Linked DNA regions of Verminephrobacter eiseniae EF01-2. The protein of the gene in region 1 binds, or shares a complex with, the protein of each later gene. Links are inferred from orthologs where the notes say so. Each region holds a gene or a part of one and is shown on either strand. Other genes may lie near its edges. The genes, in order: pmbA and tldD.

Region 1 (8,940 bases):
ATGAACTCGCAAAACTTCAACGGCCTCGAGGCGTTGACCCGACTCCGCCAGGACATCCATCGCCACCCCGAATTGGCTTTCGAAGAGCGCCGCACCGCCGGCATCGTGGCCGCCTACCTTCACTCCTTGGGCATCGAAGTGCACACCGAGGTGGGCCGCACCGGCGTCGTCGGCGTCATCCCGGGCAAGACCAACCGTAGCCAGCGGTCCATCGGCCTGCGCGCCGACATGGACGCACTGGCCATGCCGGACCACAAGCCAGTGCCGCACCGCTCCACCTGCGAAGGCGTGATGCACGGATGCGGCCATGATGGCCACACCGCCATGCTGCTCGGCGCGGCCGCCGAACTGGCACGCACGCGCGCTTTCGACGGCACGGTGGTGCTGATCTTCCAGCCCGCAGAAGAAGGCGCCGGCGGCGCCAAGGCGATGCTGGACGATGGACTGCTGGAGCGCTTTCCGGTGGAGTCGTTCTGGGGCCTGCACAACTGGCCAGGAGTGCCACTTGGCCAGGCAGTCATCCACGCCACGGCCTGCATGGCCGCAGTCGATTACTTCGACATCGACGTGCTGGGCAAGGGTTGCCACGGTGGCATGCCGCAGGAAGGCATCGACGCAGTGCTGGCTGCGGCGCACATCGTGACCGCGCTGCAATCGATTCCCGCGCGCAACGTGCATCCATTGGACTCGGCAGTGGTGGGCGTTGCAAAAATCCACGGTGGCCAGGCGTATCACGTCGGCCCGGAGGTGGTGACGCTCAGCGGTTCGGTGCGTGCGCACAAGGAATCTGTGCGCGCCCTGGTCGAGCACCGCCTGCACGAGGTGGCCGAGAACGCGGCGGCGGCCTTGGGGGCAAAGGTTCGCATCCGCTACCAGCGCAACTATCCTGCGACGGTGAATGATCCGGCGCTCGCCGACATCGCGTCAGAGGTGGCCGCATCGGTTCTGGGCGCGGAAAAGGTCGTGCGCGACCGTCTGCCGTCCATGGCCGCCGAAGACTTCTCTTTCTTCTCCCGCGAGCGCCCGGGCTGCTATGTGTGGATGGGCAATGACGATGCCGACCACATCATGAGCCTGCACCACCCGAAATACGACTTCAACGATCGGCTGATCGGGCATGGCATGGCGTACTGGACACGGCTCGTCAGCCGCGTCTTGCCGGTCGCGCCGCACCTCTGAAGGCGTCATGTGGTCATGTATTCTCCGGCGAGCAGCGGACTGAAGCGTTGGCCGGCTTTCCGTGCGGTCGCATGTACCGGCCCACAAAAATGGCGTCGGATTGATGGCCCGTCGTTCCACGGATCAGCCACGTCGACATGCCGGACATCGCGGCTTGAATACGGAATCCCGCGCACACACCATGGCCGCTGACGGCTAGTGTCGCGTCACGGATCAGATGTCGTAGGCTGCGCGCAGCCATCGGAGCGCAGCGCAAGGCGCAGCGCGCAGCCCATACCGAGCGTATTGGCAAGCGATGCAACGCCGCGATGCGCTTCGATGGCCAGCGCAGACCGACAGATGATCGGTGACGCGACACTAGGGCATCCGCGCCGGTTCCGGAGAACAAACCGAGCGGACAATCCATTGCGCGCGTCATGGGCGTCATGGTCATGGCGCGCGACTTGGCGTCGACACGCCCTAGACTGTGCGCCCCACCCCACCTGAGCCGAACCGATGTTTGACCGCCTGCGCTCCGATATCCAGTGCATCCTCGACCGCGACCCTGCGGCCCGCAGCACCTGGGAGGTGATCACCTGCTACCCCGGGCTGCACGCCATCTGGCTGCACCGGCCGGCGCACTGGTGTTGGGGCCATGGGTTCAAGTGGCTCGGGCGCTTCATCTCGCACCTTGCGCGCTGGTGCACCGGCATCGAGATCCACCCCGGCGCCAAGCTCGGCGAGCGCGTGTTCTTCGACCATGCGATGGGCGTGGTGGTGGGCGAGACCGCCGAGATCGGCGACGGCTGCACCATCTACCAAGGCGTGACCCTGGGCGGCACCTCGCTGTACAAAGGCACCCAGCGCCACCCCAAGTTGGGCAAGGACGTGGTGGTCAGCGCCGGCGCCAAGGTGCTCGGCGGCTTCGAGGTGGGCGACGGGGCCAAGATCGGCAGCAACGCCGTGGTCATCAAGCCCGTGCCCGCCGGCGCGACGGCAGTGGGCATTCCGGCCCGCATCATCATGCCCCGGCAAGGCCGCAGCGCCAAGCCGAGCGAGCCACAGCCGGCGCACCCATTCACGGCCTATGGCATCACCCAGGAGGACGACCCGCTCTCGCAGGCCATGCGCGGCCTGATCGATCACGCCGCCGCGCAAGAGCACCAGATCGCATTGCTGTGGCAAGCGATCGAAAAGCTGTCATCGGCCTCGGTGCAGGCCGATGACTGCGTGCCCGGCGACGCAGCGCGCAAGGAGCAGTTCCAAGCCGGCAAGCTCAACGAGCTGGTGGGCAAGTAGCTGCGCCGCGCAGCGCGCTTTTCGGCCGGAACGCCTGGCAGACCGTGTCGCGGGTTACGAGGTAAGGCCCGCCGATCAGATCGATGCAATAAGGCACGGCGGCAAAAATCCCCGGCACCAGCGACTGGCCATCGGCGTCGCGCAGCCCCTCCAGCGTCTGGGCAATCGCCTTGGGCTGACCGGGCAGGTTGATGATCAGGCTCCGGTCGCGGACCACGGCCACCTGGCGCGACAAAATCGCGGTGGGCACGAACCGCAGGCCGATCTGGCGCATCTGCTCGCCAAAACCCGGCATCAGTTTGTGGGCCACGGCCAGCGTGGCCTCGGGCGTCACATCGCGCAGCGCCGGGCCGGTGCCGCCGGTGGTCAGCACCAGGCTACAACCGAGGTCGACCAGTTCGATCAGCGTGGCGCTGATGCCGGCTTGTTCGTCGGGAATCAGGCGCTGCTCGAAAACGATCGGATTGCACAGTGCGCGCCCGAGCCAGTCCTGTAGCGCGGGCAGACCCTGGTCGGCATAGACGCCGCTGCTCGCGCGGTCGCTGATCGAGACGATGCCGATCCTGACCGGATCATGGCCATGGTGCTGGTCGCTGCGGTGGCCCGGGGTGTCACTCATCGTCGTGCTCCTGATGCATGTCCGGCACATCCGCGCCACCCAGATGCCCGCGCACCAGTTGGAACAGTTCGCGGTAAGCGCGGCCCTTGCGCGGTGCCAGGCCCTGCGACAGCGCGGCCTGGCCGGCCGCTGGCGCACTTTTGCGGGCCTGGCGAATCAGTGCGCGCAGTTGCTGCGTATCGGTGCCGGGGTGCGCGGCCATCCAGGAGAGCAGCGCCGCGTCATCGGCAACCAGCCGGTCGCGCCATAGTTCGGTCTGGTGCAACAGCAGTTTCTCGGCGGCCGAACCCTTGCGCTGCGTCGCCAAGGCCTGGCGCGCGGCCTGCACCAGGGCCGGTTCGAGCCGGCGCATGATCTTGCCCACATACTGCAACTGGCGGCGCTTGCCCTCGAAGTCGGTGATGCGCCGGGCCTCGGCCAGGGCCTGCACCAGATCGTCAGGCAAACCCAGCGCATCGAACAAATCGGCGCGCAGGTCCAGCAACTCCTTGCCCAGCGCTTGCAGGCCGGCGCTTTCGCGCTTCAGATCGGTGCGGCTGGCGTCGGGCCGGCCTTTGCGTTCGGCCTTGAACTGAACGTCCTGCGCGCTGCCTTCGGCAACGAACCGGCCCTTGACGAAATAGCCTTTTTGGAGTTTGCGTGACATCGGATGGAGGCAAAGAAAATGGCGGCACAGCACGCAAAAAACGCGCAGAAAACGCACACCGGGGGCGCAAGGAAACGGGCGCAAAAAAGGCGCTGCGCAGCGGCAAGTATCATAGCGGCCGCCATGAACCCACCCACCGACCACACCCCCAGCACGGCGGCCGCTGCGCCAGCGCATCGCCCCGAGCATCGCCCCGAGCATCGTCCCGACAGCGGCTTCAGTTACAGCCGCCCATTTTTTGAAGAGCTGGTAGACCGCGCCCTGGCCCATGCCAAAAAGCTCGGCGCCACCGATGCCGCAGCCGAAGCCTCCGAGGGTTGCGGCCTGTCGGTCAGCGTGCGCAAAGGTGAGTTGGAAAACGTCGAGCGCAACCGCGACAAATCGCTGGGCGTGACGGTCTACATGGCCCACCGGCGCGGCCAGGCCAGCACCTCGGACTTTTCCACCCGGGCCATAGAGCAGACCGTGCAGGCCGCCTACGACATCGCCCGCTTCACCGCCGAAGACCCGATGGCCGGCCTGCCCGACGAAGCCGATATCGCCCCGCCCGCCAGCCATCGTGATCTGGCCCTGTTCCACCCCTGGCCCATCACCAGCGAAGAAGCCGCCCGCCTGGCGCTGGAATGCGAGGCCGCAGCACTCCAGACCAGCCGCCGCATCAGCAACAGCGAAGGCGCCAGCGTATCGGCCCAGCAAAGCCATTTCTTCAGCGCCCACACGCGCGGCTTTCGCGGCGGCTATGCCTCCTCGCGCCACAGCGTTTCGGTGGCCCCCATCGCCAAACTGCCCGGCAAAAACGCCGAAATGCAGCGCGACGCCTGGTACAGCTCGATGCGCGACGCCGCCCGACTGGCCTCGCCCCAGGCCATAGGCCGCTACGCCGCCGAACGCGCCCTGAGCCGCCTGGGCAGCCGCAAGATCGCCACCACGCAATGCCCGGTGCTGTTCGAGGCCACGCTGGCCGCCGGCCTGCTCGGCGGCTTTGTGCAGGCCATCAGCGGCAGCGCGCTGTACCGCAAAAGCAGCTTTTTGCCCAATTCGCTCGGCAAAATGATCTTTCCCCTGCATATCGACATCCTGGAAGACCCCTTTGTCCCGGGCGGCAAAGGCAGCGCGCCATTCGACGACGAAGGCGTGCGCGTAGCGCCCCGCAAGGTGGTCAAGCACGGGCGTGTGCAAGGCTACTTCCTGTCTTGCTACTCGGCCCGCAAACTGGGCCTGCAAACCACGGGCAATGCCGGCGGTTCGCACAACCTGACACTCACATCGCGCCTGACCCAACCCGGCGACGATCTCGACGCGATGCTGCAAAAACTGGGCACCGGGCTGTTCGTGATCGAACTGATGGGCCAGGGTCTGAACCCGGTCACCGGCGACTATTCACGCGGCGCCAGCGGCTTTTGGGTAGAGCGCGGCCAGATTGCCTACCCGGTGCATGAAATCACCATCGCCGGCAACCTCAAGAACATGCTCAGGGGCATAGCGGCCGTGGGAGCGGATGCCTACAACTACGGCGCCAAGACCGTGGGCTCGATTCTCGTGGAGCGGATGAAGGTGGCGGGGAGTTGACATTTCCCCGCATGTTGCGCCTGTGCTTTTGATGCTTTTGATCTTCCGGATGCTTCGGGGCTTGGTGCGCGGGTCGGTGGTGCCCAGGGCCATGGCGCCATGAGCAGCACGACCCCAGCGGATGGAATTGCCCGCCAAACCGCTCTGGCTTGGGCGGGCGATCGGGCAATTCCGTCCCCGGTGCAACAACCTGCGGCCAGCACCCCCAAAACCCCAACATCCATCCCGCACTGGCCGCCATGCCCCCGGCATCAACCAACGACCCCCAAATGCCAAGGCACAAACTCATGGTCGCCCAGCCCCAATTGCTCGCTTTTGGTGGGCGCGCCGCTGGCGTGGTGCAGTATCTGCTCGAAGATGCGCTGGCCCATTTCGGGCACGCTGCATGCGCCATCGATGATCAGGCCGCAGTTGATGTCCATGTCCTCTTGCAGGCGCCGGTACATCGGCGTGTTGCTGGCCAGTTTGATGGTGGGGGCGGGCTTGCTGCCGAACATCGAGCCGCGCCCGGTGGTAAAGCAGATGAGGTTGGCGCCGCTGGCGATCTGGCCGGTGCAGGCCACGGGGTCGTAGCCCGGCGAGTCCATGAATACCAAGCCGCTTTCGGTGATCGGCTCGGCGTATTCGTACACCGCGCGCAGCGGCGTGGTGCCGCTCTTCATGGCCGAGCCCAGGGATTTTTCGACGATGTTGGCCAGCCCGCCGGCCTGGTTGCCGTGGGTCACCTGGCCGTTGAACTGGACGTTCTGGCCCGCCGTGTAGCGCTGCCACCAGGCCAGGCGGTCGAGCAGCTTTTGGCCCACGGCGGGGCTGATGGCGCGGCGCGTGAGCATGAACTCCACGCCATGGATTTCGGGCGTTTCCGACAGGATGGCGGTGCCGCCGTGGCGCACCAGGATGTCCATCGCCGCGCCCAGCGCCGGGTTGGCGCTGATGCCGGAAAAGCCGTCCGAGCCGCCGCACTCCAGCCCGATGCAAAGGTGGCTCGCGCTCACGCTGCTGCGCCGGGCCGCGTTGGCCTCGGGCAGCATTTCCTCGACCGCGCGGATGCCCGCTTCGATGGTGGCGCGGGTGCCGCCGATTTCCTGCATCACCAGCGTGCGCAGGGCCTGGCCGGTGCGCAGGCCCTGCGCTTGGATGAGCGCATCGACCTGGTTGCGCTCGCAGCCCAGGCCGACGATGAGCACGCCCGCCAGGTTGGGGTGGCGCGCGTAGCCCGCGAGCGTGCGGCGCAGCAGATCGAAATGCGCGCCGGGCGATGACATGCCGCAGCCGCTGGTCTGCGCGAACGCCGCCACGCCGTCCACCCGGGGAAAGGCGGCCAACCGCTCGGGCGTGAAATGCGCGGCGATATGCCGGATCACGGTGGCCGAGCAGTTGACCGACGCGAGGATGCCGATGAAGTTGCGCGTGCCGACACGGCCGTCGGCGCGCACGAAGCCCTGGAACCTGGCGCGCGCATCCTCGGGCAGGTACTGAACCGGCCGCAGGTCGGCGCCAAAGGCCGGGTCGCGGTGGCAGTCCGCCATTTGCAGGTTGTGGCTGTGCACATGCTCGCCCGGCGCCAGGTCGCGCAGCGCGACGCCGATCACGGTGTCGCACTTCTTGACCGGCGCGCCTGCGGCGATGTGGCACGCGGCGATTTTGTGGCCTGCGGGCACCTGGGCGCGCGCACGCAGGCCGAGTTCGGCGATTGGCTGGCCCAGCGCCAGCGCCGTCGTGGTGACGAGCACGTTGTCGCGGGGGTGCAGGCGCAGCAAGGGGGTGGTGCTCATGGTGACTTTCCCGGCAGGGTGTTTCACTGCCACTCGCGCAACCTGAGTTTTTCGATTCGCGCGCTTTCTTGCTGATAGGCCGCGTGGATGTATTTTTCGTAGTCGGGGCCGTCCAGGTACATCAGCGGCGCGTCGAGCCTGTCGATGACGGCCTTGAATTCGGTGCTGGCCACGGCCTGCCGGAATGCAGCGCGCAACCGGGCCGTCACGGCAGGGGGCAGACCGCGCGGCGCGCCGACACCGTTGGGCGCGTCCACGACCATGTCGTAGCCCGACTCCTTGAGCGTGGGCGTGTCCTGGAAGCGCTGCGCGCCCCAGGTCGCCAGCAGGCGCAGCGTGCCGGCCTGGACATGCGGCGCCCAGGAGCTCGAATCGGCCAGCGCGTCGACATGGCCGGAGAGCACGCTTTGCAGCGCTTCGGCGCCGCCCTTGTAGGGCACATGGTGCAGCTCGATGCCGGCCAGCAGCGCGAACTCTTGCATGCCCACATGCGTGGCGCTGCCCACGCCGGCATGGGCGTAGGTCAGTTTGCCGGGGTGGGCCTTGGCGTGGCCGGCAAAGTCCCGGAGCGTTTTGAATGGCGCCTGCGCCAGCACGGCAATGCCGAAGGTCTGGCCCGAGGTGCGCGCGATGTAGGTGAAGTCGCGGCGCGGGTCGGCCTGCAACAGGCCCAGTTGCGCGAAGCGGGTGACCGAGACCGGGATCTGGCCGATGGTGTAGCCGTCGGGCTTGGCCGAGGCCAGGGCCTTGACGCCTATCATGCCCGAGGCGCCAGCGCGGTTGTCCACCACGATCGGCTGGCCCAGCACGCGGGCCGCCACCACGCACAACGCGCGCATCGCCTGGTCGCCGGTGCCGCCCGCAGTCCAGGGGCAGATGAAGTTGATCGGACGCCCGGGCCAGTCCTGCGCGCGCAGGGGGCCGGCCGTGACTGCGAGCGCCGCAGCGCCCAGCGCGCCGCGCATGAATCGGCGGCGCCCGTTGTCGGGGGTGTGCATGTATCTTGTCTCCTCGTATCGCCGCCCCTGCCCTGGCTCTTGGGTCTGTGGGGCGACAGCCATTTTGACGCAGGCGGCCGGTGATCGGCCAGGGCGCGCGTGCTCCGGTGGGCGGCGCCCTAGTGTCGCGTCACGGATCAGATGTCGTAGGCTGCGCGCAGCCATCGGAGCGCAGCGCAAGGCGCATCGCGCAGCCAATACATAGCGTATTGGCAAGCGATGCAACGCCGCGATGCGCTTCGATGGCTAGCGCAGACCGACAGATGATCGGTGACGCGACACCAGGGTCCCCCGGGTGTCTGCCGGAGCGTCGCGCGGACCAGCGCCAAGCCCCGCCATGCATCACGCACCGCGCTGGAAAGCCTCTTTCAGGAACGCCCGGCCTTGCGCCAGCCGGCGCGCCGTGCGCTGCACGACGAGCCGGTCGATGGTGGGCGCTGCGCCCGGCCTGGAGCGCACCTGCGCCTGCACATGGATGATGCCCGACGGATGGCCGAACGCCAGACGCCTGTCCGGGTTGCCCCGCGCCATGGCCAGCAAGCGCTGGGGCACTGTGCCGGGCAGGCGGCAGGCCAGGCCGGTCGTGGCCGCCAGCGTGCCGGCCAGTGCCTTGCTGGCCGCGCCGGAGGCATATTGGCGCAGCACCAGATCCAGGTCGGCAGCGGCCACCGGATCGCCCTGCGTGCAACTGCGGTAGTCGGCAGGCGCACCCACGACGAGCAGCATCGGCGTCGACGGGGCCTGCCGGGCATCCCAGTAGCCGCGCAAGCCGCAGCGGTAGGCCACGGCTTTGCGGATGGCGTCGATACGCGACCGGAGGCCGGCATCCGCATCGATCTCGTCCGGCGTCTCCAGGCCCGTCATGCGCAGCACGCC
Region 2 (9,070 bases), 2.2 Mb from region 1 along the record:
ACCAGGAAGGCGGCCAGCCATCTCAGGAAGTCGAAGTTGTTGCCTTGGTCATTTTTCATTGCGTTGGACATGAATGCCTTGTCTACCCGATCTGCGCCATTTGCCACGGGCTCATGCATGAGCCGCACCATGCCGGCGCCTCCAGCCGGATACTTTTTCATGAATGGTTTTCTCCACGAAGACATGCCAGAGATACGACAAGGCAATGATCGCGGGAATGGTGGCCATCGTGTATGCCGCAAGCAGCGCCTCGGTTTCAAGGGACAGTGCCTCGGTGCCAATGTATCTTGCGCGAATACTGCCAAACACATCCAGCAGGAATGGATGAATCAAATACAGGCTGAAGGAGGCATCGCCAATGGCCACGAGAATGCGCGGCGCCTTGACCGCCAGGGCATTGAGCAACAAAAACACCAGCAATGCCGACAGGCCAAAAATGCCGAAAGTTGCGGCCCTCAGGATTTCGACCCTGTCATGCAACGGCGACATGGTTCCGACGGTGTATGCCAGAACTCCGGTCACAAAGCACAGGAATGCCCCCAATCCTGCCGACCGGGGGCTGATCTTTTTTTCATCAAAGACCATCGCGACAAACACACCAAACAAAAACTCTACGCCCATGCCGGTCAGCGGATAGCGCAGTGGCTGCATGCCGGCAACCACGGTGTCGTATCTTTCTTTCACATAGAAAACATTCCATGCCAACAGCACGAGCATGATCGCTATATAATAGCCTTCCGCATTCCTGAAAAACCGCAAACCCAGCACCACCCAGGCATAGAACCATAGCTCCAAAGCCAGCGACCATGCGGTCGGCATCATGTTGTCCGTCATGACGGGCGACAACAGGAAAAGGTTTTGCAGCACCAGCGACAGCATCAGTGGCTGTTTGCCGGTCAGCCAACCCGGAATCAGGTACAGCAACAAAAAAGCCGGCCAGTATCCGCCGAAAATCCTGATCAGACGGTTCGCGGTAAAATCAGCCACAGACCCCGCCCTTGCGGCCGAGTGGTAAATCACGAAACCGCTCAGCACAAAGAAGATATCGACGCCGCAAAAGAAGAAATCAAACATGCCGGCATGCTGCCTGAGCCAACTGCTGGTCTCGATATGGGGACGGGCGTGAAACAGCAGAACCATTATCGATGCAACCGCCCGCAATACCTGAAGCCAGGAGTTTTTCGTATTCATTGCGATCCTTCCAAATCGGCTGCGCCGCATCGATTCATTATTGTTTGCAATTCATTGCCGGGAATGGCCTGAAACCCCTGCCCTGGGCGTAGCATAGCGGCCCGGCGGCGCCCCTTGGCCGATGAGGGCCATGCAGACGCCCACGCTGCGGGCGGCCCATGCGGGCGGGATGTGCAGAAACTGGGGCCGCCGGGGCCTGGAGCGCCGGCGCCACCGGACGGGTGACAGCATGACAGCATGGCAGCGTGGCAATCGCCGGATAATCGGGCATATGGCCGTCGTTCTCGAAAAACCCACGCTGTCCCGGCGTTTGCAGCCTTTGCTGCGCGGGATGGACCTGCCGCTGGTGCTGCTGGTGTCTCTGCTGGCCTGCGCCGGCTTGCTGGCCATGTATTCCTCGGGCCACGACCACGGCACGCGCTTTGCAGACCATGGGCGCAACATGCTGATCGCCGGCGCCATCTTGTTCGTCGTGGCCCAGGTGCCGCCGCAAAAGATCATGGCCTGTTCCGTGCCGCTGTATGTGCTGGGCGTGCTGCTGCTGGTGGCGGTGGCGCTGTTCGGCATCACCAAGAAGGGGGCGCAGCGCTGGATCGATCTGGGCATCGTGATACAGCCGAGCGAGATTTTGAAGATCGCCACGCCGCTGATGCTGGCCTGGTGGTTCCAAAAGCGCGAGGGCAGCCTGCATCCGCTGGATTTTGCCGCAGCGGGGCTGCTGCTGGCGCTTCCGGTCGGGCTGGTGATGAAGCAGCCCGATCTCGGTACCGCGCTGCTGGTGCTGGCAGCGGGTCTGTCGGTGATCTTTTTTGCCGGCCTGTCGTGGAAGCTGATCCTGCCGCCGGTGCTGCTGGGCGGGGCGGGCATTTTGGCCCTGGTGCTGCTGGCCGACCCGTTGTGCGCCGATGGCGCGCGCTGGGTGCTGCTGCACGACTACCAGCAGCAGCGCATCTGCACGCTGCTGGACCCGACCCGCGACCCGCTGGGCAAGGGGTTCCACATCATCCAGGGCATGATCGCGATCGGCTCCGGCGGCATCTGGGGCAAGGGGTTCATGGCGGGCACGCAGACGCACCTGGAGTTCATCCCCGAGCGCACCACCGACTTCATCTTTGCCGCTTTCTCCGAGGAGTTCGGGCTGGCGGGCAACCTGTTCCTGATCGCCTGCTTCGTGCTGCTGGTCTGGCGCGGTCTGGCCATTGCCGCCGGCGCTGCCAGCCTGTTCGGGCGCCTGATGGCGGCGGCGGTGGCCATGATCTTCTTTACCTACGCTTTCGTGAACATGGGCATGGTCAGCGGCATTTTGCCGGTGGTCGGGGTGCCGCTGCCGTTCATCAGCTATGGCGGCACGGCCATGGTCACCCTCGGGCTGGCGCTGGGCATTTTGATGTCGGTGGCGCGGGCGCAAAAGCCCGGGCCGCAGACCCCGCGTCCGGCGCTGCCCGAAGGCGACGGGCGGGGGCCCCGGTCGGCGGCATCTAGAATGCCGCCATGACTTTGCGCCCCACCACTGCCCTTGCTGCGCCCCGGCGTGCGGCCACCAGCGAGCGCATCGATGTCGCCCGCGCCCTGCTGCTGACCCCTTTCGGGCTTGACGAGGGCCATCTGGCCCGCGCGCTGGCCGAGATCCGCAGCCACCGGGTCGATGACGCAGACCTGTATTTCCAGTACACGCGCAGCGAGGGCTGGAGCCTGGAAGAGGGCATCGTCAAGACCGGCTCTTTCAGCATCGACCAGGGGGTGGGGGTGCGCGCGGTCAGCGGCGAGAGGACGGCGTTTGCCTATTCCGACGACATCAGCGCCGCCTCGCTGCTCGACGCGGCCCGCACCGTGCGCTCGATCTCGTCGCAGGCGCAGGCAGGCAGATTGCGCGTTGCCAGCAAAAAGATAGCTGCCGGGCGCAGCCTCTATCCGGGCCTGGACCCGATCGCCTCGCTGGACAGCAGCGCCAAGGTGGCCCTGCTGGAAAAGATCGAACGGCGCGCCCGCGCCAAGGACCGGCGCGTGGTGCAGGTGATGGCGGGTCTGGCCAGCGAGTACGACGTGGTGCTGGTGGCCCGGGCCGATGGCACGCTGGCGGCCGACCTGCGGCCGTTGGTGCGGCTGTCGGTGACGGTGATCGTCGAGCGCCATGGCCGCCGTGAAATGGGCACGGCCGGCGGTGGCGGGCGCTTTGACCTGGCCCGGTTCGACGACGCGCAAATGGACCGCTATGTCGACGAGGCGGTGCATGCGGCCCTGGTGAATCTGCGGTCGCGCGCTGCCCCGGCGGGCGAGATGACCGTGGTGCTCGGCCCCGGCTGGCCTGGCATCTTGCTGCACGAGGCCATCGGACATGGCCTGGAGGGCGACTTCAACCGCAAGGGCGCGAGCGCCTTCAGCGGCCGGATCGGCCAGCGCGTGGCGGCCAAGGGCGTCACGGTGCTGGACGACGGCACCATCGCCGAGCGCCGCGGCTCGCTCAACATCGATGACGAGGGCCATGCCAGCCAGCGCAATGTGCTGATCGAGGACGGCATCCTCAGGGCCTACATCCAGGATTCGCTCAATGCCCGCCTGATGGGCTGCGCGCCCACGGGCAACGGCCGGCGCGAAAGCTATGCCCACATTCCGATGCCGCGCATGACCAACACCTACATGCTCGGCGGCGACAAGGAGCCTGCCGAGATCATCGCCAGCATCAAAAAGGGCTTGTATGCGCGCAACTTCGGCGGCGGGCAGGTCGACATCACCTCGGGCAAGTTCGTGTTCTCGGCCAGCCAAGCCTACTGGGTGGAAAACGGCAAGATCCAGTACCCGGTCAAGGGCGCCACCATCATCGGCAGCGGCCCCGAAGCGCTCAAGAAGGTCACGCTGATCGGCAACGACATGCGCCTCGATAGCGGCGTAGGCACCTGCGGCAAGGCCGGCCAGAGCGTGCCCGTGGGCGTGGGGCAGCCCACGCTGCGCATCGAGGGCCTGACGGTGGGCGGAACCGCATGACGCCGCGCGGCTGTGCTACATTGGCGGCCATGCAAGTGCTCCGCGCGTTTTATTTCCGGTTCTTTATCTCGCTTCCCGGCGGATGACGAGCGCGTGCACAGCCGATAGCAGGCTCCCCGCAGCAACCGCCGACGCTCCCAAAGCCCGGCGGTTTTTTTCATCCCGCCCGTTTTCCACCCACCACCAGCCACTCCACGAGGATGCAAGCATGACGGCCCACACCACCCCTGCCAGCGATGCCTGGTACCGCAGCGTCGAGAAAACCAGCCAAACCGACGACGAACGTATCAAGGACATCACCGTGTTGCCCCCTCCAGAGCATCTGATCCGCTTTTTCCCGATCCGTGGCACGCCGGTCGAGACGCTGATCACCCAGACCCGCAAGAACATCCACCAGATCATGACCGGCAAGGACGATCGCCTGCTGATGGTGATCGGCCCCTGCTCGATCCACGACCCGGCGGCCGCCGTCGAGTACGCGCGCCGCCTGATGGCCGCCCGCACCCGCTACGCCGGCACCCTGGAAATCGTGATGCGCGTGTACTTCGAGAAGCCGCGCACCACGGTCGGCTGGAAAGGGCTGATCAACGACCCCTACCTGGACGAGAGCTACCGCATCGACGAGGGGCTGCGCATCGCGCGCCAACTGCTGATCGAAATCAACCGCCTGGGCATGCCCGCCGGCAGCGAGTTTCTCGACGTGATCTCGCCCCAGTACATCGGCGACCTGATCAGTTGGGGCGCCATCGGTGCCCGCACCACCGAAAGCCAGGTGCACCGCGAGCTGGCCTCGGGCATTTCGGCGCCGATAGGCTTCAAGAACGGCACCGACGGCAACATCCGCATCGCCACCGACGCCATACAGTCGGCCAGCCGGGGCCATCACTTCCTGTCGGTGCACAAAAATGGCCAGGTCGCCGTCGTCAACACCAAGGGCAACAAGGATTGCCACGTCATCCTGCGCGGCGGCAAAACGCCCAACTACGACGCCGCCAGCGTCGCCGCCGCCTGCCAAGACCTGCAAGCGGCCAAACTGCCCGCGCTGCTGATGGTCGATTGCAGCCATGCCAACAGTTGCAAGCAGCACGAAAAGCAGCTCGACGTGGCCCGCGATGTCGCGGCGCAACTGGCCGCCGGCTCGCGCAGCATCTTCGGCCTGATGATCGAAAGCCATCTGCACGCAGGCGCCCAGAAGTTCACGCCCGGCAAGGACCAGCCCGGCGCGCTCGAATACGGCAAGAGCATCACCGATCCCTGCCTGGGCTGGGACGATTCGCTGCAAGCGCTGGCAGAGTTGTCCGCCGCCGTGCAGGCGCGCAGGTAAGGCGCCAGCCCCGGATCGCCTGCGGCGCCGGCCCACGGCAACGCCGGCCATGCCGGCCTGTGCCGTGGGGTAGCCGAAACCCGCCCGGCCCTGCCTGCCGCAGATGTTCGAGCAGCCGGGCTGCCGCATCGATGGCGGCCCGCTGGTGCGGCTGCAACCCTTGCTGGCCCCAGCAAGAGGCATCTGCCTGCCACGGATCTTCGACGTCAGCACGCCGGGGTTGTCGTAGAAAATCGCCTGCGTTCCATTGCCGCGACGCCATGGGCCGCCCGTCGTGTCACATATGCCGTGCCATCAGGCGCTCGAAGTTGCCCTTGAGGATCACGCCGGCATAGTACACATGCTCGCGCATCAGTTGCTCGGCGCGTGCGGCATCGCGCTCGTCGATGGCATCGACGATGCGGTGGTGGTCGCCATGCGAGCGCAGGATCACCGGGTGTTCGTCCCACAGCACGATGCGGCCGGACGCATAGGGAATGCGCTGCGCCTGCTCGGCAAAGCGGTCCAGCCAGGGATTGTGCGCGGCCTCGATCAGCGTGTTGTGCAGCGCCACGTTGATCTTTTGGTAGGGCTGGTGATCCTCGGGCTGCAGGCCCCCTTTGGACAGTATGCGGTCGCCATCGGCCAGGCAGTCCCTGAGCCGTTGCAACTGCTGCCCGGACAGCCCGCGCTGCGCCGCGCTGCGACAGGCCAGCCCTTCGAGCACCGCGCGCACCTCGTAGGCGGCCAGGATGTCGGCCAGCGCAAACTCCTTGACCAGATAGCCCCGCTTGGGCTGGTGATCGATCAGCCCTTCGCTGGCCAAGGTGGCCAGCGCCGCGCGCACCGGTGTGCGCGATACCCCCATGGTGAGCGCCAGCGGCACCTCCTCGATGCGTTCGCCGGGCTTCAAACGCCCGTGCAGCAGCCAGTCGCGCAAGGTTTCGGTGAGGTTTTGGGACAGTGTCTGCATGCCGCGTGGTGGGTCTGGTCAAAAGGTCTTCGTCTGCTCAGTGCATTGTCGTTCATGTATACGTGCATGCGATAAAAAGCGCATTCATGGTAAATACCGAGTCGATAAAGCCCATCATGTGTACATGATCGGGTCATCGGTCGATCCAGACCCGTTTCAACTTCCAGGAATCGGCATGACTTTCGCGGCAAGCCCGGCGCGTGTGGCTCTGGTGACAGGCGCAGGCAGGGGCATCGGCGCGGCCTTGTGTATCCATCTGGCCCGCAACGGGTTTCATGTGGTGCCGGCCGACATCGATGCGGCCAACGCCGACAAGGTGGCGGCCAGCCTGGGTGACGGGCACCTGGCGCGCGCCGTCGATGTGGCCGACGAAGCGGCCGTGACGGCACTGTTCGATGATGTCGAGACCCGCATCGGCCCGGTCGGGGTGCTGATCTGCGCAGCCGGCCTGCTGCTCCTGCCCGGTGGCGCGCGGCCGCTGATAGCGGATCTGCAGCTCGATACCTGGGAGCGCAGTTTTGCGGTCAACGCCCGTGGCGCCTTTTTGTGCAGCCGTGAATGGCTGCGGCGGCGCAACGCGCTGCCGGTCGAGCATGGCCGCGCGGTGTTCTTCGGCTCGGTCGCGGCGCAGTTGGGCGGCTACCGCTCCAGCGCGGCCTACATTGCTGCCAAGGCGGCGGTGATGGGTTACGCGAAAGCCTTCGCCCGCGAGGCTGCGCCGCTGGGCATGACCGCGAACGTGATCGCCCCCGGTTTGATCGATACCGAGATGCTGCGCAGCACGGTCACGGGCAGTGGCGCGCTGGCCGTCGCCGCGCAGAGCATCCCGCTGGGGCGCATCGGCACGGTGCAGGATGTGGTCGCAGCGGTCAGCTACCTGCTGTCGCCGGCGGCGGCCTACATCACCGGCAGCGTCATCGATGTCAACGGCGGCTACCGGATGCAATGAGTGGAACGCCCGTCACCCGCCGCCTGGCAGCGCCCGTGCCGCGCCCATTCCATGCGTCCCCTCATGCGTCGTTCCATGCGCCCCCTCATGCGCCGTCTCATGCGCCATGGCCTCTGATCTGAAGCGTTCACTGGAGCACCTTCGCCTTCGGGCGGCCGTGCGGCGCTCCTGCGCCACCCTGGCCGGCTGGCTGGCCCATGGCGCCGGCCTGTCGCTGGTCCTGATGATGCTGCATGTCACGCTGGACGTGCTGCTCAAGTACTTCTTCAAACTGCCGATTCCCGGGACGGCCGAGGTGGTGGCCGCTTATTACATGATCGGCGTCGTCTTCCTACCGCTGGCCTACATCGAGGTGCATGGCCGACCGATCATGGTCGAGTTGTTCTACGACCGCCTGCCGCAGCGCCTGCAAGCACCGCTGGATGTGCTGGGCAGCGCGCTGTCCCTGGGTTTTTATGCGTTTCTTGCCTGGCAAAGCACCAAGATGGCATGCGCCGCGCTGGAAAGCGGCGAGTACATCGATGGCTTATGGCAGGTCGTGGTCTGGCCCAGCCGCTTTCTGATTCCGTCGGGCCTGCTGCTGGCCTGCGCCGCCATGCTGCTGCGCCTTGCGGTTTTGCTCCAGGGCGGTCGCGCCGGGCATGGCGGCGACTGCGCCGAACCCCTCTGATGGCCGCCCATGGAACGCAGCGTCATCGGAGCCATTGGCGTTGGTCTGGCGCTGCTGCTGATTTTTCTGCGTGTGCCGATCGGCGTGGCCATGGGCCTGGTGGGGCTGGGCGGCATCGCCGCGCTCAGTTCCTGGAATGCCGCTTTCGGCATTGCCAAAACCATTCCCTACGAGCTCATCGGCGACTGGAACCTGTCGGCCGTGCCGATGTTTCTTCTGATGGGCTATGTGGCCTCGGCCACCGGCCTGACCCATGGACTGTTCGCCTCGGCGCGCATCTTCCTCGGTCATGTGCCAGGCTCGCTGGCCTCGGCCACCGTGCTGGCCAGCGCCTTTTTCGCATCGGCTTCAGGCTCCAGCGTGGCCACGGCGGCAGCCTTTTCGCGCATCTCCGTGCCCGAGATGCTCAAGGCGAAGTACGACCCGGCGCTGGCCACCGGCTGCGTGGCCTCGGCCGGCACGCTGGGCTCGCTGATCCCGCCTTCGATCCTGATGATCATCTTCGGCATCATGGCCGATGTCTCGATCTCGCGCCTGTTCATGGCCGGCGTCGTGCCCGGCATCCTGTCGGCGCTGGTCTTCATCGGCTGCATCACCATCGGCTGCATGCTCAACCCCCGGCTCGCCCCGCCGGTGCATGCGCTCTACAGCCGCGCGCAGAAGCGGGCGGCGGCGCAGGATGTCTGGCCGCTGCCGCTGCTCATCGTCGGCGTGCTCGGCGGCATCTTCTGCGGCGCGTTCACGGCCACCGAGGCCGGCGCGATCGGCGCCGCCAGCGCCTGCGCCATCGCCGGGTTGCGCCGCTCGCTGAACAAAGACAGCTTGCGCAAGGCCCTCGTCGATACCGCCGAAGGCACTTCGGCGATCTTCATCATCGTCGTCGGGGCGGCCATCTTCTCGCGCTACATGTCCTACAGCCAGTTGCCCACGGCCATGTCGCAGTGGCTGCTGGGCAGCCTCGACAGCCAACTGACCATGGTGCTGGCGATTGCCGTGATCTAC

Evidence for each region.
Region 2: the proteins of pmbA (region 1) and tldD are in contact, whole or in part, in a solved structure (PDB 5NJ9), measured with the Escherichia coli proteins. The link is inferred for Verminephrobacter eiseniae EF01-2 from one-to-one orthologs.

Annotation. Positions count from the first base shown.
Region 1 is NC_008786.1:4,695,173-4,704,112, forward strand. What follows is about bases 3,200-6,068. They hold pmbA (metalloprotease PmbA), read left to right. Parts: upstream 3,200-3,845; coding sequence 3,846-5,291; downstream 5,292-6,068. Other genes in these bases: yjgA (ribosome biogenesis factor YjgA), read right to left, coding at 3,200-3,722; VEIS_RS20620 (UxaA family hydrolase), read right to left, coding at 5,543-6,068. Outside these bases: VEIS_RS20595 (M20 aminoacylase family protein), read left to right, coding at 1-1,179; VEIS_RS30805 (hypothetical protein), read right to left, coding at 1,193-1,612; cysE (serine O-acetyltransferase), read left to right, coding at 1,675-2,457; mog (molybdopterin adenylyltransferase), read right to left, coding at 2,435-3,076; more of yjgA, read right to left, coding at 3,069-3,199; more of VEIS_RS20620, read right to left, coding at 6,069-7,066; VEIS_RS20625 (tripartite tricarboxylate transporter substrate binding protein), read right to left, coding at 7,090-8,064; VEIS_RS20630 (PrpF domain-containing protein), read right to left, coding at 8,407-8,940.
Region 2 is NC_008786.1:2,479,007-2,488,076, reverse strand. Bases 1,929-4,927 are described here. They hold tldD (metalloprotease TldD), read left to right. Parts: upstream 1,929-2,682; coding sequence 2,683-4,173; downstream 4,174-4,927. Other genes in these bases: VEIS_RS10700 (3-deoxy-7-phosphoheptulonate synthase), read left to right, coding at 4,382-4,927; rodA (rod shape-determining protein RodA), read left to right, coding at 1,929-2,686. Outside these bases: VEIS_RS10720 (acyltransferase family protein), read right to left, coding at 1-161; VEIS_RS10715 (acyltransferase family protein), read right to left, coding at 112-1,191; more of rodA, read left to right, coding at 1,463-1,928; more of VEIS_RS10700, read left to right, coding at 4,928-5,497; VEIS_RS10695 (GntR family transcriptional regulator), read right to left, coding at 5,775-6,449; VEIS_RS10690 (SDR family NAD(P)-dependent oxidoreductase), read left to right, coding at 6,625-7,398; VEIS_RS10685 (TRAP transporter small permease subunit), read left to right, coding at 7,505-8,068; VEIS_RS10680 (TRAP transporter large permease), read left to right, coding at 8,078-9,070. UniProt on the Escherichia coli protein: Metalloprotease involved in CcdA degradation. Suppresses the inhibitory activity of the carbon storage regulator (CsrA).